DNA from 3 places in the Streptomyces sp. NPDC052109 genome. Region 2 is predicted to be linked to each of the others. Evidence: riboswitches for the same ligand, from Rfam matches in the RefSeq annotation. Region 2 holds a riboswitch; each other region holds the start of a gene.

Region 1 (7,064 bases), on a different contig from region 2:
GGTGTCGAACAGGCTCATGCCGGCGGCGAAGAGCAGCGGCAGGCACGTGATCGCGTACCAGGGGAGACCTGCGGCGGCGCCGTTGCCGGCCAGGGCGAGGAGCAGGACCTCGGTCGTGGTGTCGAAGCCGATGCCGAACAGGAAGCCCAGGGGGAACATCTGGCCAGGCCGGTGGATGGACTTGGTGAGCCGGCCCAGGATGCGGTTCATGAAGCCGCGCGAGTCGAGATGGGCCTCCAGTTCCGCTTCGTCGTAGCGTCCGGCGCGCAAGGCCCTGAAGACACGCGTGATGCCGAACAGGGCCACCAGGTTGAGCGCGGCGATCAGGTACAGGAAGCCGCCGGAGACCGTGGTGCCGACGGTGCCGAGTACCTGGTGGGTGCGGGAACCGTCGTTCATCAGGGCGCCGGCGAGCTTTGCGCCGCCGGCGACCAGCGCCGCCATGACGACCACCACGCTGGAGTGGCCGAGCGCGAACCAGAAGCCCACCGACACCGGCCGCTTGCCGTCGGCCATCAGCTTGCGGGTGGTGTTGTCGATCGCGGCGATGTGGTCGGCGTCGAAGGCGTGCCGCATGCCGAGGGTGTAGGCGGTGATACCCAGGCCGACGCCGAACGCCTTGGCGCCGACCTCGTAGTGGCGCGGGACCACGAGCAGGAAGAGGATCCCGAAGGCGACCACGTGCAAGGCGACGATCACGGCCAGGAGGCCCGCGGTTCGGACCGTGTCCTCGCGCCGCCAGCGGAAGGAAGGGGAGGCGGCGGTTTCGGGCACGCCTTCGGGCATGGTCATACGGTCACGCTCCAGCACCTCGTGGATCAGCTTCGTGCTGCCGTGGCCGGTCTCCTGGCTGACGGGTCAACGCGCCCGCCCCTGCCTTCCCGGCCGCGAGGCCAGTGGCAATGCATGGGGCGGGAACTCCCCGATCACAGTGGCGAGGGCCGCTCCGGACTGAGCCCCCTGAGGGACTTTCACCGGTCTTCCCGAACACCACGGCCCGCTCACCCTAGAAGGCCGGAGGTTGAGGCTGCAAGGCTGCATAACCGAGCAGGTATTGAGGCGGGATTTCGCGGACTGCGATGATGGGCCCATGCATCTCGTCCCCGCGGAACGCGCCGGGCAGCGCACCATCGACGGCCATCGCGTCTGCGACGCCATCGCCGCCGTCGGCGAACCCGAGCGGGTACGCGCCTGGGCCGACCGCTTCTCCCTGCTCTCGGATCCCGGGCGCCTGTCCCTGCTGCTCGCCCTTCACGAGGCTGGCCCCATCGCTGTCTCCGACCTCGCCGTCGCCACCGGCATGAGGGACACCGCCGTGTCCCAGGCCCTGCGGCTGCTCCGGACAGCGGGTGTCGTCCACGGCGAGAAGGACGGCCGAATCGTGCGCTACCGGGTCGTCGAGGGCCCGATGGCCGCGCTGCTCGAACACTGCCTGTCCCGAGACGCATGACGAGATCCGCGGCCGCACGCGATCGCGGCGAGCGTCGCGCAACGCTCCCGCGTCGGCGCGGCCGCTCGGTTCAGGCGTGTGCGTGCCCCGTACGACGGCGTGCGACCCAGCCGCGGACTGTCCACCGCGAGGAAGCCGGCGAGCGGGATCCCGAGCAGCGGGACGTAGTAGCCGACGACGGCGACCACCGTGATGCAGGGCACCAGCCGGTGACCGCCGCGACGAGCAGGAACGGCGCGACGAACACGCCCGCGTAGAAGTGCAGGCGCAGCACCAGCGTGCGCAGGGCCGAGGGCGCCGCCGCGGAAGCAGGGCCCTTTTTCGGCGCGCCGGCATCGCCGGCCGTGTGTGGTGGGGCGGTGGTGGGCGGTTCGGCGGACATGGGCCTGCTCCTGCGGCGTATGGGTGTCACGTCAGCTGTCGGCTGAGCGGAACGGTTCGGCTGGGTGGCCGCGAGCGGTCGCTGGTCGCCATCGGCACGGGGACTCCGGCCGCCCAGGGCGGGTTGCACCTTGCCTTCCACGTCGCCGAGCCCCACCACACCGCGATGGTCATGCACGGCATGCGGATGGTCCAAGCGCCGCACGCACCGACACCGCACGCCACCGCCGCCCACGTCGGGGCGGCCCTGCTGCTGACCTGGTGGCTGCGGCGCGGCGAGGCGGCACTGTGGTCGCTGCTGCGGTGGGCGGTCGCGTTCGTGCCGGGACTTGCCGCCTGGTGGCACGTGGCCGACGGGGCGTGGCCCGCGCCGGCCGGGCCAGGGCTTGCGCGTCGGGCTGCCGGTGAGCCGTGGGCGCCCAGGCAGGTACGGCTGAGGTACGCCGTTCACCGACGGGGGCCGCCGATGGGGATGTCGTACGCGCCCTGACCCCCGACATCCCTTCTTCCGCACGGAGATCCCTCACCTCATGTCCAGGACCCGCACCACCCTGCGCCGCGCCTGCGCCGTCACCACCCTCACCGCCGCCGGACTTCTCGCTGCCGCGGGCGTGGCCTCGGCGCACGTCACCGTCCACCCCGACAGCTACGCCAAGGGCGCCACCGACGGCGTGCTGACCTTCCGTGTCCCCGACGAGCAGGACGGCGCGTCCACCACCAAGGTCCAGGTCTTCCTGCCCACCGATCACCCCGTCCTCGGCGTCCTGGTCCACCCGCAGGACGGCTGGACCGCCCGGGTCACCGACACCAAGCTCAAGACGCCCGTCAAGACCGACGACAGCACCATCACCGACGCCGCCTCCGAGATCACCTTCACCGGCGGGAAGATCGCGCCGGGCCAGTACGAGGACTTCGACGTCGCTTTCGGCCAACTGCCCGACGACAGCGACCAGCTGACCTTCAAGACCCTGCAGACGTACTCCGACGGCAAGATCGTCCGCTGGATCGAGGAGGCGCAGGGCGGCCAGGAGCCGGAGAACCCCGCGCCCGTGCTCAAGCTCACCGCCAAGGGCGCGGAGGACGGCGCCGGCACTGCGACCGCCTCGGCGGCGGGTTCGAAGAGCTCCGAGAGCGCGAAGGCGACCGCCTCGGCCGGCGACTCGACCGCCCGCGGTCTCGGCGTCGCCGGGCTGGTCGTCGGCGTACTGGGCCTGGCCGCGGCGGGCTTTGCCGTCGTGCGCGGCCGTTCCGCCGGATCCCGGGCGGAGTAGCGCACCCGCCCTGCCGACGGTGGTCGTCGGCAGGGCAGCGGTCCGCCGCCGTGAACCCCCGGCCCAGTCGTCTCTGCCGTGACGCGGACCACAACGTCGCTTCGGAACTCGACCCTCGGCGGCCCCGACTCCTGATGCAGTACGGCGCGATCCGACCGACGCCGTACGACGTGATCTGGAGACGCGGTTGATGGACGAGTCCCGGCAATCCTCTTCCTCCGGCGCGGGTGCGGTGTCGCGGAAGCTGGTGCTTCCGCCCGCCCTGTGCGGGTTCCTTCTCCTGCTGGCGGTGATGTTCGCGGTGTCGTACGCCGTCGGTGCCGCCGCAGGGCCCGTCGCACCCGGCATGCACGGCACCGGCACGAGCCGGGGTGTCGGCGGTCCCGGCGGGGGCGGCGGCACGGACGACATGGGGGACATGAACGGGGGTGACCACTGATGGGCGGGGAGCCGGTCACCGTCGACCTGGTGACGACCGACCTGACCATTGGTGGCATGACCTGCGCGGCCTGTGTGAGGCGCGTCGAGAAGAAGCTCGGCAAGCTGGACGGGGTCACGGCGACCGTCAATCCGGCCACCGGACGGGCGCGTGTGAGCCACCCGCCGCGGATCAGCCCCGAGGAACTCGCCGCCGCCGTCGAGAAGGCCGGCTACACGGCTGCCCTGCCGGAACCGCCCAAGCAGCCCGAGACACGCGAGGGCAAGGACGCGGGCGAGTCCGGGGAAACTCGCCAGGAGCGGGGTCGGCTGCTGATCACCGCGCTGCTCGCGGTGCCCGTGCTCGTGCTGTCGATGGTTCCCGCGCTGCAGTTCCGTGACTGGCAGTGGCTGTGCTTCGCGCTGGCCGCCCCGGTCGCCGTCTGGGGCGCGTTGCCCTTCCATGTGCGTGCCGCGCGTGGCCTTCGGCATGCGGCGGCAACCATGGACACCCTGGTGTCGCTCGGTGTGGTGGCGTCCTTCTCCTGGTCCGCCTACGCGCTCTTCCTCAGCGGTGCCGGAGAGCCCGGCATGCGGATGCCCTTCACTTTGGTGCCCTCGGCTTCCGACGGCGCGGCGCACCTCTATCTCGAAGCGGCCGTCGGCGTACCGCTGTTCGTCCTGGCGGGCCGGTTCCTGGAGGCGCGGGCCCGGCGCGGGACCGGGGCCGCGCTCAGGTCACTGGCCCAACTCGCCGCCAAAGAGGTGACGATCCGCGATGGCAACGACGAACGGCTTCTTCCCATCGAGTGGTTGAGGGCGGGGCAGGTCTTCGTCGTGCGGCCGGGGGAGCGGGTGGCCACCGACGGGCAGGTGGTGGAGGGCAGTTCTGCAGTGGATCTGTCCCTGGTCACCGGGGAGAGCGAGCCGGTCGAGGTCGGGCCGGGTTCGGCGGCGGTCGGCGGCGCTGTCAACGCCGGCGGGCTGCTGTTGGTGGAAGCCACGGCCGTCGGTGCCGACACCCAGCTCGCCCGGATCACCCGGCTGGTGACCGAGGCACAGGCCGGTAAGGCGCGGGCGCAGCGGCTGGCCGACACGGTGGCAGGCGTCTTCGTCCCCGTCGTGCTGACGCTGGCCGTCACCTGCCTCGGATTCTGGCTCGGTGCCGGGGCCGACCCGCAGGCCGCCGTCACCGCGTGCGTGGCCGTCCTCGTCGTGGCCTGCCCGTGCGCGCTCGGCCTGGCCACGCCGACCGCGCTGATGGCCGCGACCGGCCGCGGTGCCCAACTGGGCGTCCTGGTCAGCGGACCCCAGGCTCTGGAGGGGCTCCAGCACATCGATGCGGTCGTCCTGGACAAGACCGGCACGCTCACCTCCGGTCACATGACCGTCGCCCGGGTCACGGTCGTACCCGACGGACTGGGCAAGGAGGCACTGCTGCGACTGGCCGGTGCCGTCGAGCACGGCTCGGAGCACCCCCTGGGCCGGGCGATCGCTTCCTACGCCCGGCGGGAACTCCCCGAGGGGCCGCTGCCGGACGTGAGTGAGTTCGCCGCCGTGCCGGGGCGGGGCGTGCGGGGCCTGGTCGAGGGCCGGCTGGTGGAAGTCCTCGCCCTGGAGGGCGAGTTGCCCACCGCACTGGCAGACGCGCTGCCGGTGGCCGAGGCTGCCGCCCACACGCCCGTCGTGGTGCGGGTGGACGGTGTGGCCGAGGCCCTGATCGAGGTCGGGGACGTCGTACGGCCCGGCGGTTACCGGGCCGTGGACCGGCTGCGGCGCCTCGGGGTGCGGCCGGTGCTCGCCACCGGTGACCGTGAGGCACCCGCGCAGGCCGTGGCCGCGGCACTGGGCATCGACGAGGTGCACGCCCGCTGCACTCCCGAGGCCAAGGCCGGCCTCGTACGGGGCCTGCAGGAGCAGGGCCACCGCGTCGCGGTCATCGGCGACGGAGTGAACGACGCCGCGGCCCTGGCCGGCGCCGACCTGGGCATCGCCATGGGCAGCGGCACGGACGTGGCCATCGGGGCCGCCGACGTGACGTTGGTACGCGGGGACATCGAGGCGTTGGCGGACGCGGTCCGGCTCGCCCGGCGCACGCTCGGCACGATCCGGGCCAACCTCGTCTGGGCCTTCGGCTACAACGTCGTGACCGTGCCACTGGCCATGGTGGGCCTACTCAATCCGGTGCTCGCCGCGGCGGCGATGTCGGTGAGTTCCCTTCTCGTCGTGGGCAACAGCCTGCGGCTGCGCGCCTGGCAGCCCGCGCCCGCTCCCGCCCGGAGGCGTACCCGATGACCGAGCACAACCTCTGGCGACCCACTCGCCGCCGAATGACCGACACCCTCCTCGCCGCGCTCGCGCCCGTGGCCGCGTGCAGCCTCGCCCTGGGCGGGCTGACGACCTGGGCCGGGGCCGGGAAGGCGGGCAGCCCGGCCCGGATCACCGTCTCGAACGGACGGGTCCTCCAGCCGTACGGCGACAGCACGGACACCGCGGCGCTCTTCGACGTCGCCAACGTCGGTGGCGCGGACGACCGGCTGGAGAACGTGACGTCCCCCGCCACGCACGGCCGGATCACCCTCAGTGGGCACCGCATGCTGGGCGACCGGGCCGCCTACAAGGCGGACATGACCTCGGCCGGCGTACCCGCGGGCGGCGTGCTGTCCATGTCGCCGCGCGGTGTGGACGTGACGCTGCGGGCCGGGGCCGGCTGGCGCGCGGGTGACCTCGTGCCGTTCACGCTGCACTTCGAGCGCAGCGCGCCGGTCGAGGCGATCGCGGTCGTGGTCCGCCCGAGCAACGGCGGTCGGTGATCGCCCGCCCCGAGGTCGGAGGAGCCCTCGCCCAGGTGCTGTGACCGCATGGGTTCGCCGGGGTAGCGGTTGGAAGCTGGATGGGTGGTGAGGTTCGTTCCGACCGTTGGAGGGGTCGAGGTCTGCGCCGGCGCAACGCCAACGCCCGCCACCCCGAGGCACTCGCCGCCCACCCCGACGTACTCGCAGCCCAGCGCGAGGAACGCGTCCGCGTCCGCGGCGAGAAGGGCATCCGCTGGGGCGGACGGCCCCTCGACTGCGCTGCCCGATTGTTCAGTTCGCCGACGCCGACGGACCTCGCATCGGCTCCGATTGCAGCAGCGGGACTCGCCTCGTGAGCGCGGCAGCCGGAAGCAGATTGTCCGGTTCGACGCCAGGGTCCGCGATGACCACGACGCCGGCTGTGTGAACGTCGAAGCCGGTCGGCCAGAGCGTAAGGTGGCTCGCCAGCGCGCCTTCCAGCCTCGCCTCTCGCAGGTCGGTGTCGGTGAGGTCGCAGCCCCGGAGGTCGGCCGATCGCAGGTCCGCTGCGGCGAACACGGCGCCCTGGGCGCGGGCCTTGCGCAGGTTCGCCTCCCGCAGGTCCGCACGGGAGAAGTCCGCCGACCTCAAGTCGGCTTTGACCAGGCGGGCGCCGCGCAGATCGGCTTGCAGACAGCGGACCTGGTGGAGAATGGAAGTGCCGAGTTCGGCATGCCGCAGGTTGGCGGCGATCAGTGACGCGTTGCTCAG
Region 2 (7,064 bases):
CGCCGCCTTCCGGGAACGTGGTCCCCGAGGATCGCCCCTGCGCTCCCCCCGCCGTCCCGCCGGCGGTCCTGCTCACCAGGCCGCCTCCCGGGTGGTGCCGGGCCCGGCGAGCCCCAGTTCACGGTCGCCGAGCGGGGCGAAGAAGCGCGCCACGTCCGCGTCGGTGACCTCGGCGAGGGTCGCCGGGGACCAGCGCGGTCTCCGGTCCTTGTCGATGATCTGGGCGCGGATGCCCTCCATCAGGTCGGGTGAGCTCAGGGCGGCGCAGGAGGCGCGGTACTCCTGGTCGAGGACCCGTTCCAGCGGTCCGAGGCGCCGGGCGCGGCGGACCGCGGCCAGCGTGACCTTCAGCGCGGTGGGCGACTTGGCGAGCAGGGTCTCCGCCGTCTCCTTGGCGTCGGGGCCGCCGTGCGCGAACAGCCGGTGGACGATCTCCTCCACCGTGCCGGCGGCGTAACAGGCGTCGATCCACTCCCGCCAAGCGGCCAACTCCCCTGGGAACGGCGGCTGTACGTGTCGCGCGAGGGCGTCCCGCACGGGCAGCTCGGCCAGGTCGTCGACGAAGGAGCCGAGGTCCGCGGACGGCACGCAGTGGTCGGCCAGACCGCACAACAGGGCGTCGCCTGCGCCGATCTGCGAACCCGTCAGGGCGAGGTGGGTGCCCAGCTCACCCGGGGCGCGGCCGAGCAGATAGGTGCCGCCCACGTCCGGCACGAAACCGATCCCGGTCTCGGGCATCGCGACCCGCGAGCGTTCGGTGACGATCCGGACGCTGCCGTGCGCGGAGACGCCGACCCCGCCGCCCATCACGATGCCGTCCATGACGGCGACATACGGCTTGGGGTAGCGTGCGATACGCGCGTTGAGCCGGTACTCGTCGCGCCAGAAGGCGGCCGAGGCGGTGCCGTCGCCGTCGCGGGCGTCGTCGTGGACGGCGCGGATGTCGCCGCCGGCGCACAGGCCGCGCTCCCCCGCGCCGGTGATGACCACGGTCTCCACGGCCGGGTCGTGCTCCCACGCGGTGAGCGCCTCGTCGATGCTGCGCACCATGGCATGCGTGAGGGCGTTGAGGGCCCGCGGCCGGTTGAGGGTGATGTGGGCGGCCCGGCCGGCGGTGTGGAAGAGGACGGGTTCGTCGGTGCCGGTCATCCGGACGCCTCCGTCAGGCCGCGGGCCACGATGACGCGCATGATCTCGTCGGTTCCTTCCAGGGTCTGTTCGACACACGGGTCTGGGACGATCTTCTCGACGGCGTGCTCGCCGGGGCCGCCGTGCGAGGGCAGCGCGCGGTCGTGCACCGAGTATCCGGTGCGGTGGGCGGCCCGCTTCGCGCGGCCCCCGGCGACGAGCGGGGTCAGAGGGAATCCGCCCGGCGCCGTGGCGGAGTGAAGGCGTACAGGCCGAGGATGTCCGGCAGCGGAGCCACGCCGGGGCCGCCGGAGCGCACCCAGGTGACGATGTCCTCGGTCGCGTCCGGATCGTTGACGAGCCCGAGCCAGACCGGCCGCGCACCGGCGGCCCGGCCCGCCGCGGACGGCTGTACGACGATGACGTTGGCCTGATCGCACACGTCGAGGCAGTCGGAGATGCGCACCGGTACTTCCGCCCGCAGGCGCGCCGTCTGCGCCGCGTGATCGACCCCGGTCACCTTGGGACTGCCGCAGCAGCAGTCCCGGCACACGACGACCCGGCAGGGCACCGCACCGCTCCCCGCCCCCGCCTCGCCCGCCGCCTCACGCGGTCGCCTCCTCTCGGGCACGCCCCGTCACTCCCCTCCCGGGGAGATCCGCCCCGGTGTCCGTCGAGGTGGCGACCGCGTGAGTCTCCTGGCTCCCGGATCGTCGCCCGTCCCGCCCTCTCACCCCGGTCGGGGAAGGTGGCCTGCCGGAAGTCGCTCGCCGGTCACAGTGGCGGGACCGCGCCGGATTCACACCGGCTTCCTCGGATCGCCGTCGCCCATGTCGCCGATCATCATGCCATCTCGGCTGGAGGGTCTCACGGGTGCGGTCGCCGCCCGCCCCGGCATGGGCTCGAGTGCGCCGGCGATCGGCGTTCGGGCGACCTGCTCGAGGGGCTCCGCGGTCTGCCCTGCTCCGAACCCTGGTGCCGCGCCCGGAGCGCACCGGCACCCGGCCGGAGCCCGTCACACCGCACCCCCTCGGCACATCACTGTACGTTGTGCACCGGGCCGTTCACGAACCGGTGGACCTCGCGGCCCGCGCCTTCGTCCGCTTTCCCTGTGACGTCCCGCACCGGCACGTCTGCCTCAGCGAACGGGCCGTCGCCCACGGGGTGTCACCCCGCGGCCGCAGGTACGGCAGATCGCCCCCCCGGTCAGCCAGGGACGCCCCGCCAGGTGACGAGCCACCTCCCGACGCCCGCACCACGGCGGACGCGAGCCGCGGCCAGGTCACCGCTGCCGGCTCCCCGCATGGCGCAAGCCGGGACGGGCGGCGGGGCGTATGCGGGGGACGAGCGCCGGGACATCGGCGCGGTAGGCGTCGTAGGAGGCGCCGAACTGCCCGGCCATGAGGGCGTCCTCGATCCGGACCCTGCGCAGCAGCCAGGGCACGGCGACCACCGGCACGGCCGTCCAGACACCGAAGCCGAAGGCCGGCATCGCACCGACGATCAAGCCGAGCAGTCCGGTGTATATGGGGTGGCGGACCAGCCGGTAGGGGCCGTCCGTGCGCAGCTCATGGTGTTCCTGGACCATCGGGACGCTGGCCCACATCGTGCCCAGAACCCAGCGGGCCCACAGCAGCAGAGCGGTGGAGGCGACGGCGAGCAGGACGCCGAGGACCGCCAGTTCGGGCTGCCAGTACCGCAGGTGACGCCAGAAGCCCCGGGAGTGCCCGAGTGCGGCGGAGAACACATAGACGCCCGCGATCAGCAGCAGCCGGCGCGGCAGTGTGCGCCGCAGACCGCGCGCCCAGCCGCGCACGCCTCTCCCGCTCTTCACGCCGAAATACACGGCGCCCGCGATCCAGGCGACGAGAAAGACCACCACGCAGACGCCGGTGATCAGGACGAGTGCCGAGTGAAGGGTGCCCATGCCTCAAGGGTGCTCCGCGCACGCAGAGGATCACCACCACCCACGGGTCGATGGAGAGCCCTCCACCTGCCTCCGTCCTCGGACGGGGAACCCACCGCTTCGCGCGGCAGCCGGCGGCGCGCCCCTGACTCTCGTCCGGTACGGGGCCGGCGTCACGGTGGCGGGGCCTGGATGCCCGGGCGGAACTTCGGGACGCGGAGTGTGATCTTCGTGCCCGCCCCGACACCCGTCTCGATGACCAGGCCGTGGTCGTCGCCGTAGACCTGACGCAGCCGGCGGTCGACGTTGCTCAGGCCGATGCCGGTGGCGGGGCCGGCCGTGCCGCGCAGGATCGCGCGCAGGCGTTCCGGTTCCATGCCGATGCCGTCGTCCTCGACGACGACCCGGGCCTCGGTTCCCTCGTCCTCGGCGGTGATCGTGACGCTCATGTGCTCCGCGGACTCCTCCAGACCGTGTTTGAGGGCGTTCTCGACGAGGGGCTGCAGACAGAGGAAGGGCAGCGTCACCGGGAGCACCTCGGGGGCGATGCGCAGGGTGACGCCGAGGCGCCGGCCGAAGCGGGCGCGGGCGAGTTCCAGGTACTGCTCGATGGAGCGCAACTCCTCCGCGAGGGTGGTGAAATCGCCGCCGCGGCGGAACGAGTAGCGCGTGAAGTCGGCGAACTCCTGGAGGAGTTCGCGGGCGCGCTCGGGATCGGTGCGGACGAACGAGGCGATGCCGGCCAGGGAGTTGTAGATGAAGTGCGGGGAGATCTGGGCCCGCAGGGCCCGGACCTCGGCCGCGTGGGCGCTGGTGCGCGCCCGGTCGAGGTCGGCGAGTTCGAGTTCCACGGAGAGCCGGCCGGCCGCCTCCTCGGTGGCCCGGAGCAGAGCGGTGGATTCGGCGCCGGCGCATACCGCGAGGGTGCCGTGAAGCGTGCCGTCCGCCGTGAGCGGGACCAGTGCGGCCCAGCGGACGGGGCAGTCGGCGTCGTCGCAGGACAGCGGGAAGGTCCGGGTGCGGGGCACAGGGGCGAGCTGTGCCGTCAGCTCCGCCCGGTGGTGTTCGGCGGTGCCGTCCCACGCGAGCACGGCGGCGCCGTCGGTGACCGCCAGTGCGGGGGTGCCGAGCAGCGGCCGCAGTCTGCGGGCGGTCTTGCGGGCCGTGTCCGGGGAGAGTCCGGCGCGCAGGGGTGCCGCGGCGAGCGCGGCGGTGTGCAGGGCCTGGGCGAGCGCCCGCGCTCCGTCACCGCCGGCCGAGTGCTCCTGCTGTCGCCGCGCCGCACCATGCCCCAGGGCGGCACCGAGCGCGAACAGCGCGAGCCCGACCAGGGCGAGGGCCGCGGTACCGAGTACGGTCATGGGCGCCGCGGGTCCGGGCCGACGACGCGGCCGGAGGCGCCACCCGCGCGCCCGGCCCACCCGGAACGCACGCCCTTCCGTCGGGCCGGCGGGGCGCCGTCCCGGTCGGAGTCGCGGCCGCGCACTCCCCGCCCCGCCGTCACCGCGGCACGAGGACCGGCGCACGCCGCCATCTCGCGGCCCACGTCAGCGGCCGGTCCGGCGCTCCCCGCGCTCGAAGGGCCCCCGCGCGTCCCACGACCGCGTCGCCCCCACCACCGGCCGACGCCCGCCCGCGTCCCGCCGCGCACCGCAGCAGCCGACCCGGCGCCGCCCCCGCCCCGTCGCCCCGGGCGGCCGCCGCCCGCACGCCACCGGCCGGACGGACGGCCGAGGCCCACTCCCGTTCGTCCGCACGCGGCAGTGGCCGACTCCGCGCGTTCTGCGCTCGGTCGGTCCTCACGCGATCCCCGGTCCGGCCGGTCGGCGGGTGCGGGGGCCCCGGGGTCGGGGTGGGCGAGGTGGGCTGGGAGGGTCGGGTGGGTGGCGGTCGTGGGCACGGCGGCTCCTCGGTCAGGTCGTGGCCGGTCCGGGGCGGGGGTCGGGGGGCGGTTCGGGCAGGTGCAGGCGGGCCATGGTGGCGGCGGTGCCCGGTGGGACACGGCCGCGGGTGGCCAGGGAGATCAGGACCATCGCCGCGAAGCCCACGGGGACGGACCACACCGCGGGCCACGCCAGCAGAGTGTGCAGCCAGCCCGAACGGGCGCCGCCGGCGATGGTGGTGGTCACCGCGGTGAGCGCCGAGCCGCCGCCGAGGAGGAGCCCGGCGATCGCGCCCGGCGGGGTCAGGCCGCGCCACCAGATGCCGAGGACGAGCAGCGGACAGAACGAGGACGCTGAGACGGCGAAGGCGAGTCCCACCGCGTCGGCCACCGGCAGGTCGCCGACCACCGCGCCGGCCGCCGTGGGCACCGCGATCGCGGGCAGCGTGGCGAGCCGGAAGTGGCGCACGCCCAGCGTCGGCAGGACGTCCTGGGCGAGGACGCCCGCGACGGACATGGTGAGTCCGGACGCCGTGGAGAGGAAGGCCGCACAGGCGCCGCCCGCGACGAGGGCGCCGAGCAGGTCCCCGGCCGTCCCGCCGATCAGCCGCTGCGGCAGGACGAGCACCGCGGCGTCGGTGTCGCCGGTGAGCAGCAGGTCGGGCGCGTACAGCCGGCCGAGGATGCCGTACAAGGGCATGAGCAGGTAGAACGCGCCGAGCAGACCGAGCACGCTCACGGTGGTGCGGCGGGCGGCACGGCCGTCGGGGTTGGTGTAGAAGCGGACGACGACATGCGGCAGGCCCATGGTGCCGAGGAAGGTGGCGAGGATCAGCCCGTAGGTGGAGTACAGGCTGTGCTGTTCGCGGTCCGAGGAGAGGGGCTTGGCCCAGCTGGAGGGCGCGGTGCGGTCGGGGGCGCGGTCCGGCAGGGGGACGCGGGACCCGGCCGGGAAGCGCAGGGCGGTGTCCGCGCCGATCCGGTGCCGGCCCTCGCCGAGCCGCAGCGAAACCCCGTGCACCGCGCGGCCGTCGACGGTTCCGGAGGCGGTCACCCGGACCGGCTCGTGCACGGTGAGGGTGAGCGCGCTGTCGACGCGCACCTCGGTGGAGCGGTGGAAGACGGGCCGGGCGTCCCAGGCGGGGGCCGGCGCGTGGTCGGCGCGCCAGGCGAGCAGCAGGAACACCACCGGCACCAGCAGGGCGGTGAGTTTCAGCCAGTACTGGAAGGCCTGGACGAAGGTGATGCTGCGCATCCCGCCGGCCGCGACCGCCCCGGTCACCACCGCGGCGACGACCAGCCCGCCGAGCCAGCCGGGGGCGCCGGTGAGCAGCCGGAGGGTGAGGCCGGCGCCGCGCAGCTGGGGCAGCAGGTAGAGCCAGCCGATGCCGACGACCAGCACCCCGGCGATCCGGCGCACCGCCCGGGACTCCAGCCGGGCCTCGGCGAAGTCGGGCAGGGTGTAGGCGCCGGAGCGGCGCAGCGGGGCGGCGACGAAGGCCAGCAGCACCAGGAAACCGGCGGTGTAGCCGATCGGGAACCAGAGCATGTCGACGCCCTGGGCGAGGACGAGCCCGGCGACGCCGAGGAAGGAGGCGGCGGACAGATACTCGCCGCTGACCGCACAGGCGTTGAGGCGGGGGGCCACGGAGCGGGAGGCTACGTAGAAGTCGGACGTGGTGCGGGAGACGCGCAGGCCGAGCGCGCCGACGAGGAGCGTGGCGAGGATCGCGGCCGTCACGCCCACGACGCCGTACGTCTGGTTCACCGGAGGGCCCCGGCGGGTGGTCGGCGCATGCTCAGGGGCGTTCCGGCGGAGCGCCGCCGGCCGAGTCGTTCTCGTTGCGCTCTGCGCGGCGGACGTACCAGGCGCCGAGGGCCAGCAGGGCGGGGTAGGGCGCCACGCCCAGGACGAGCCAGACGGCCGGCGGGACGCGGGGCGCCGCGCCGGCGGGCGGGAGGGCGCGCAGGAGCACGGGGAGCAGGCCGAGCAGGGCCACGAGGAGGCTCGCGGCGAGCAATCCGGTGCGCAGCTGACGCCGCATCAACTGCCGTACGCGTTCCTCCGACCCAGGATGCGGAGCGGGCACGGGACGCGGCGCGGCCGGGCCTGCGAAGGGGAGCGGCCGTCCGGTGACCACCTCTCTG
Region 3 (7,064 bases), on a different contig from region 2:
GCAAGGGCACCTTCGTCGCCAAGCCCAAGGTCTCCCAGGCGCTGCAGCTCACCTCCTACACCGAGGACATGCGCGCCCAGGGCCTGGAGCCGACCTCGCAGCTGCTGGACGTCGGCTACATCACCGCCGACGACCGGCTCGCCGGGCTCCTCGACATCGCCGCCGGCGGACGCGTACTGCGCATCGAGCGGCTGCGCATGGCCAACGGCGAGCCGATGGCCATCGAGACCACCCACCTGAGCGCCAAGCGCTTCCCGGCCCTGCGCCGCTCCCTGGTGAAGTACACGTCCCTCTACACGGCCCTCGCCGAGGTCTACGACGTCCACCTCGCCGAGGCCGAGGAGACCATCGAGACCTCCCTGGCCACCCCGCGCGAGGCGGGCCTGCTCGGCACCGACGTGGGCCTGCCCATGCTGATGCTCTCCCGCCACTCCCTGGACCGGGAGGGCAAACCGGTGGAATGGGTGCGCTCGGTGTACCGGGGCGATCGCTACAAGTTCGTGGCGCGGCTCAAGCGCCCGGCGGAGTGAGGCGCGCAGGACCCGTGGACGTTCGCTGAATCGATATACCGATATACGGACGAGGTCTTCCGCTGCCGCGACACCGTCACCTAGATTGCCTGCGCATTACACAGGTGATCAGTGAGGGGACGGAGAGCCGTGGCATGTCCGATACGCCTGAAGTGAGACCACCGGTCGTCACACCGGTCCGCGTGATCATCGCCGTCTGTCTCATCGCACCCTTCGTGGCGATGCTCTGGGTCGGCTCCTACGCGAAGACGGATCCCGCCTTCATCGGGATCCCGTTCTTCTACTGGTACCAGATGCTCTGGGTGCTGATCTCCACGGCGCTCACCATGACCGCGTACCAGCTGTGGCAGCGCGACCAGCGCGCCCGTACCGCTCGGAAGGGCGGTGAGGCGAAGTGAAGGGCGGCGTCAACGGCGTCGCGCTCGGCGTCTTCATCTTCTTCTTCCTGGCCGTCACGGTCATGGGCTTCCTCGCCGCACGCTGGCGCAGGGCCGAGAACGAGCACTCCCTGGACGAATGGGGCCTGGGCGGACGGTCGTTCGGCACCTGGATCACCTGGTTCCTGCTCGGCGGCGACCTGTACACGGCGTACACCTTCGTCGCCGTACCGGCGGCGATCTACGCGGCGGGCGCGTCCGGCTTCTTCGCGGTGCCGTACACGATCCTGGTGTACCCGCTGATCTTCACGTTCCTGCCGCGCCTGTGGTCGGTGTCCCACAAGCACGGCTACGTGACGACCTCGGACTTCGTGCGCGGCCGCTTCGGCTCCAAGGGCCTGTCGCTCGCGGTGGCGCTGACGGGCATCCTGGCGACGATGCCCTACATCGCGCTCCAGCTCGTCGGCATCCAGGCGGTGCTGGACGTGATGGGCGTGGGCGGCGGCGACAACACGAACTGGTTCGTGAAGGACCTGCCGCTGCTGATCGCCTTCGGCGTGCTGGCGGCGTACACCTACTCCTCCGGCCTGCGCGCCCCCGCCCTGATCGCGTTCGTCAAGGACGCGCTGATCTACATCGTCATCGCGGTGGCGATCATCTACATCCCGATCAAGCTGGGCGGCTTCGACGACATCTTCGCCAAGGCGGGCCACGCGTTCAGCCAGGTCAACCCGGCGACGGGCAAGCCGCGCGGCGCGCTCGCCCCGCCGGAGGCGGGCCAGTGGACGTACGCCACGCTCGCGCTGGGATCGGCGCTCGCGCTGTTCATGTACCCGCACTCGATCACCGCGACCCTGTCCTCCAAGAGCCGTGAGGTGATCCGCCGCAACACCACGATCCTGCCGCTGTACTCCCTGATGCTGGGCTTGCTGGCGCTGCTGGGCTTCATGGCGATCGCGGCCGGCGTCAAGGTCACCAACGGCCAGCTGGCCATCCCCCAGCTGTTCGAGGACATGTTCCCGGACTGGTTCGCGGGCGTGGCCTTCGCGGCGATCGGCATCGGTGCGCTGGTCCCGGCGGCGATCATGTCCATCGCGGCGGCGAACCTCTTCACCCGCAACATCTACAAGGACTTCATCAAGCCGGACGCCACGCCGAAGCAGGAGGCGCAGGTCTCCAAGTTCGTGTCGCTGCTGGTGAAGGTGGGCGCGCTGGTCTTCGTCCTCACCATGGACAAGACGGTCGCCATCAACTTCCAACTGCTCGGCGGCATCTGGATCCTGCAGACCTTCCCGGCCCTGGTCGGCGGTCTGTTCACCCGCTGGTTCCACCGCTGGGCCCTGCTCGCCGGCTGGGCGGTCGGCATGGTGTACGGCACGGTCGCCGCGTACGGCGTCGCCTCCCCGACCCAGAAGCACTTCGGCGGCTCGGCGAAGGAGATCCCCGGCATCGGCGAGATCGGCTACATCGGCCTCACGGCGTTCGTGCTGAACGTCGCGGTCACCGTGGTCCTCACCTTCGTCCTCAAGGCCGTGAAGGCCCCCGAGGGCCTCGACGAGACCAGGCCGGAGGACTACACGGCGGACGCGGGAGACCCGGGAGTCCAGGTGGAGCTGCCGCCGGCGACGGCGGGAAGCGTCCATTAGTCCCGATCAGCGCGACAGCGGGCCGCCGGAAAGCGCATGCGACGGCGGCCCGCTGTCGTACACACTCGCCCGCATGGACATCCGGATCCGGACAGCGGAACCCAGCGAGTACGCCGCGCTCGGCGAACTCACCGCCCGTGCCTACCTGGACGACGGTCTCCTCGACTACGGCGAGAGCGACCCGTATCTGCCCGTGCTCAAGGACGTCGCCGCGCGCGCGGCCGCAGCCGAGGTCCTCGTCGCCGTTGCGGGCGACCGGGTCGTCGGCGGCGTCACCTTCGTCCCGTCCGGCGGCCCCGTCGCCGACATCGCCCGCCCCGGCGAGGCCGAGATCCGGGCGCTCGCCGTCGTACCCGACGCACGCGGCCGGGGCGCCGGCGAAGCCCTGGTCCGCACCTGCCTCGAACGCGCCCGCTCCACCGAGGGCTGCACGGCCGTGGTGCTGTCGAGCCAGCGCAGCATGCACGCCGCCCACCGGCTCTACGAACGCCTGGGTTTCGTTCGCACGCCCGAGCGGGACTGGAATCCCGTGCCGCATCTGGACGACATCACTCTGCTCACCTACCAGTTGACGCTCTGAGACCGACGCGACACAACATCTGGGGGTGACGCGACAGCCCGGCACTAGATGTATGCTCATCCTCGCTGTCGCCGCAGGGGAATCCGGTGCGAATCCGGAACTGTCCCGCAACGGTGTACTTGTGTGCCTTCGCACGCCTGTGTCAGTCCGAGGACCTGCCGGCAGCGTGCGCCCGGCCGTCCGGCCAGGGTGCCTTCCGACGTCCGGGCCTCGTGGAATGGGCCGGTGGACGCGACGCCGTGTGCGCTCGTGGCTGCCCCTGCCCTCCGCAAGGCCCCCGTGCCGAGCGAGGGAGAGCCCCACGTGACCATCGCGCCAGCAGACCCGGCTTCAGCCAGCGGCCTGGAGACCGACGGTCCCGGAGCCGCGCTGCTGCGGACCCTGACCGAGCTGACCGCCGACCTCCCCGACGCCGACCCCGGCCGGGTCGCCGCCGCCGCGCTGCGCGGCCGGTCCGCCCGGGCCGACGAGGCGGAGTTGCGCGAGCTGGCCACGGAGGCCGCCGCCGGACTCATCTCCGACGATCCCGCCTACTCCCGGCTCGCCGCCCGGCTGCTGACCGTCTCCATCCGCGCCGAGGCCGCCTCGCAGGGCGTGACGTCCTTCACCGAGTCCGTGGCCGTGGGGCACCGCGAGGGGCTCATCGCCGACCGGACCGCCGAGTTCGCGCGGCTGCACGCCGAACGGCTCGACGCGCTGATCGACCGCCAGGCCGACGACCGCTTCGGCTACTTCGGCCTGCGCACCCTGCACAGCCGCTACCTGCTGCGACACCCGATCACCCGCAAGGTCATCGAGACGCCCCAGCACTTCATGCTGCGGGTCGCGAGCGGTCTCGCCGAGGACGACACCATCCGCTCCGTGGACGAAGTCGCCGCGCTCTACGGCCTCATGAGCCGGCTCGACTACCTCCCGTCCTCCCCCACCCTCTTCAACTCCGGCACGCGGCACCCGCAGATGTCGTCCTGCTACCTCCTGGACTCCCCGCTGGACGAGCTGGACTCCATCTACGAGCGCTACCACCAGGTGGCCCGGCTCTCCAAGCACGCCGGTGGCATCGGTCTGTCGTACTCCCGCATCCGCAGCCGCGGTTCGCTGATCCGTGGCACCAACGGGCACTCCAACGGCATCGTGCCGTTCCTGAAGACCCTGGACGCCTCGGTGGCCGCCGTGAACCAGGGCGGCCGGCGCAAGGGCGCCGCGGCGGTGTACCTGGAGACCTGGCACTCCGACATCGAGGAGTTCCTGGAGCTGCGGGACAACACCGGTGAGGACGCCCGCCGTACGCACAACCTGAACCTCGCGCACTGGGTCCCGGACGAGTTCATGCGCCGGGTCAACGCCGACGAGCAGTGGTCGCTGTTCTCCCCGTCGGACGTGCCGGAGCTGGTGGACCTGTGGGGCGAGGAGTTCGACGCCGCCTACCGCAAGGCCGAGGCGGCGGGCCTGGCGAAGAAGACCATCCCGGCCCGTGAGCTGTACGGCCGGATGATGCGCACCCTCGCACAGACCGGCAACGGCTGGATGACCTTCAAGGACGCCGCCAACCGCACCGCCAACCAGACGGCCCTGCCCGGTCACGTGGTCCACTCCTCCAACCTCTGCACGGAGATCCTGGAGGTCACGGACGACGGGGAGACCGCGGTCTGCAACCTGGGGTCCGTGAACCTCGGCGCGTTCGCCGACACGGCGACCGGCGACATCGACTGGGAGCGGCTGGACGAGACGGTCCGCACGGCCGTCACCTTCCTCGACCGCGTGGTCGACATCAACTTCTACCCGACCGAGCAGGCAGGACGGTCGAACGCCAAGTGGCGGCCGGTCGGCCTGGGCGCGATGGGGCTGCAGGACGTCTTCTTCAAGCTGCGCCTGCCCTTCGACTCGCCGGAGGCCAAGGCCCTGTCCACGCGGATCGCCGAGCGGATCATGCTCGCCGCGTACGAGGCCTCCGCCGACCTCGCGGAGCGCAGCGGCCCGCTGCCGGCCTGGGAGAGGACCCGTACGGCCCGGGGCGTGCTGCACCCCGACCACTACGACGTCGAGCTGACCTGGCCGGAGCGCTGGGCCGCCCTGCGGACACGGATCGCGTCCGTCGGCATGCGCAACTCGCTGCTGCTCGCCATCGCCCCGACGGCCACCATCGCCTCCATCGCGGGCGTGTACGAGTGCATCGAGCCGCAGGTGTCGAACCTGTTCAAGCGCGAGACGCTGTCCGGCGAGTTCCTCCAGGTCAACTCCTACCTGGTGCAGGACCTGAAGAACCTCGGCGTGTGGGACGCGCGCACCCGGGAGGCGCTGCGCGAGTCCAACGGCTCGGTGCAGGACTTCGCCTGGATCCCGGCCGACGTACGGGCGCTGTACCGCACGGCGTGGGAGATCCCGCAGCGCGGCCTGATCGACATGGCGGCGGCCCGGACCCCGTACCTGGACCAGGCCCAGTCCCTCAACCTCTTCATGGAGACGCCGACCATCGGCAAGCTCTCCTCGATGTACGCGTACGCCTGGAAGTCGGGCCTGAAGACGACGTACTACCTGCGCTCGCGCCCGGCGACCCGGATCGCCCGCGCGGCCCGGGCGCAGACCCCGGCCGCCATCCCCGTCCAGCAGGTCGCCGACCCCGACGCCGTGGCCTGCTCCCTGGAAAACCCCGAGTCCTGCGAGGCCTGCCAGTGATGTCCACCCGTAACACCAACCTTCTCGACCCGGGCTTCGAGCTGACCCTGCGCCCCATGCGCTACCCCGACTTCTACGAGCGCTACCGGGACGCCATCAAGAACACGTGGACCGTGGAGGAGGTCGACCTCCACTCGGACGTCGCCGACCTCGCGAAGCTGACGCCGGAGGAGCAGCACCTCATCGGCCGGCTGGTCGCCTTCTTCGCGACCGGTGACTCGATCGTCGCGAACAACCTGGTGCTGACGCTGTACAAGCACATCAACTCCCCGGAGGCGCGCCTGTACCTGTCGCGCCAGCTCTTCGAGGAGGCCGTGCACGTCCAGTTCTACCTGACGCTGCTGGACACCTATCTGCCCGACCCGGACGACCGGGCGGCGGCCTTCGCGGCCGTCGAGAACATCCCGTCCATCCGCGAGAAGGCGCAGTTCTGCTTCACGTGGATGGACTCGGTGGAGAAGCTGGAGCGGCTGGAGACGAAGGCCGACCGCCGGCGCTTCCTGCTCAACCTGGTCTGCTTCGCGGCGTGCATCGAGGGCCTGTTCTTCTACGGCGCGTTCGCGTACGTCTACTGGTTCCGCAGCCGGGGCCTGCTGCACGGTCTCGCCACCGGCACCAACTGGGTGTTCCGCGACGAGACCATGCACATGTCCTTCGCCTTCGACGTGGTCGACACGGTCCGCAAGGAGGAGCCGGACCTGTTCGACGACGATCTCCGGCAGCAGGTCACCGACATGCTCCAGGAGGCCGTGGAGGCCGAGCTGCAGTTCGCCCGCGACCTGTGCGGCGACGGCCTGCCGGGCATGAACACCGAGTCGATGCGGCAGTACCTGGAGTGCGTCGCCGACCAGCGCCTGACCCGCCTCGGTTTCGCCCCGGTGTACGGCTCGGAGAACCCGTTCTCCTTCATGGAGCTGCAGGGTGTTCAGGAGCTGACGAACTTCTTCGAGCGTCGCCCGTCGGCGTACCAGGTCGCGGTGGAGGGCACCGTCGACCTGGACGAGGACTTCTGACCGGCCGTTACCTCAGTTTCACCGCGTCCCCGGCCGACACGATCCGCGCGGTCGTCGTCGTGCCGGGGAAGTACCAGCGCCAGCTGCCCGCCGAGGTGGCGGTGACCTTGGTGCCGAGCTTCCCGGCGTCGCCCGTCCGCACCGTCCTGACCGCGCGGTAGTGGGCGGCGCCGTCCGCCCTGAACTGGAGCGTCACGTCCTGCCCGGTGAACCCGTGGTACTTCAGGCCCTCCCACGACGCACGT

The links. A riboswitch is a leader RNA that binds a small molecule or an ion and turns the genes downstream of it on or off. The one in region 2 is predicted to bind cobalamin.
Region 1: linked by a shared signal. The riboswitch ahead of AB0L59_RS14780 (HoxN/HupN/NixA family nickel/cobalt transporter) and the one ahead of AB0L59_RS34710 (hypothetical protein) in region 2 are both predicted to bind cobalamin.
Region 3: linked by a shared signal. The riboswitch ahead of AB0L59_RS19760 (ribonucleoside-diphosphate reductase subunit alpha) and the one ahead of AB0L59_RS34710 (hypothetical protein) in region 2 are both predicted to bind cobalamin.

Annotation. Positions count from the first base shown of each region.
Region 1 is NZ_JBFAWF010000006.1:13,171-20,234, forward strand. Features, by position in the region: gene AB0L59_RS14780 (HoxN/HupN/NixA family nickel/cobalt transporter) at 1-792, opposite strand, end outside; cobalamin riboswitch at 819-1,010, opposite strand; gene AB0L59_RS14785 (metalloregulator ArsR/SmtB family transcription factor) at 1,091-1,450, shown strand; partial or broken gene AB0L59_RS14790 (PepSY domain-containing protein) at 1,656-1,832, opposite strand; gene AB0L59_RS14795 (hypothetical protein) at 1,956-2,321, shown strand; gene AB0L59_RS14800 (YcnI family protein) at 2,362-3,102, shown strand; gene AB0L59_RS14805 (hypothetical protein) at 3,293-3,541, shown strand; gene AB0L59_RS14810 (heavy metal translocating P-type ATPase) at 3,541-5,814, shown strand; gene AB0L59_RS14815 (copper chaperone PCu(A)C) at 5,850-6,332, shown strand; gene AB0L59_RS14820 (pentapeptide repeat-containing protein) at 6,606-7,064, opposite strand, start outside.
Region 2 is NZ_JBFAWF010000024.1:123,570-130,633, forward strand. Features, by position in the region: gene AB0L59_RS34695 (hypothetical protein) at 1-76, opposite strand, end outside; gene AB0L59_RS34700 (enoyl-CoA hydratase/isomerase family protein) at 73-1,149, opposite strand; partial or broken gene AB0L59_RS34705 (acyl-CoA dehydrogenase family protein) at 1,146-1,331, opposite strand; gene AB0L59_RS34710 (hypothetical protein) at 1,355-1,699, opposite strand; cobalamin riboswitch at 1,820-1,943, opposite strand; gene AB0L59_RS34715 (isoprenylcysteine carboxylmethyltransferase family protein) at 2,411-3,055, opposite strand; gene AB0L59_RS34720 (histidine kinase) at 3,208-4,395, opposite strand; gene AB0L59_RS34725 (cation acetate symporter) at 4,948-6,684, opposite strand; gene AB0L59_RS34730 (hypothetical protein) at 6,716-7,064, opposite strand, start outside.
Region 3 is NZ_JBFAWF010000009.1:22,151-29,214, reverse strand. Features, by position in the region: gene AB0L59_RS19780 (GntR family transcriptional regulator) at 1-530, shown strand, start outside; gene AB0L59_RS19775 (DUF3311 domain-containing protein) at 665-928, shown strand; gene mctP (monocarboxylate uptake permease MctP) at 925-2,553, shown strand; gene AB0L59_RS19765 (GNAT family N-acetyltransferase) at 2,627-3,133, shown strand; cobalamin riboswitch at 3,156-3,311, shown strand; gene AB0L59_RS19760 (ribonucleoside-diphosphate reductase subunit alpha) at 3,437-5,806, shown strand; gene AB0L59_RS19755 (ribonucleotide-diphosphate reductase subunit beta) at 5,806-6,819, shown strand; gene AB0L59_RS19750 (hypothetical protein) at 6,827-7,015, opposite strand.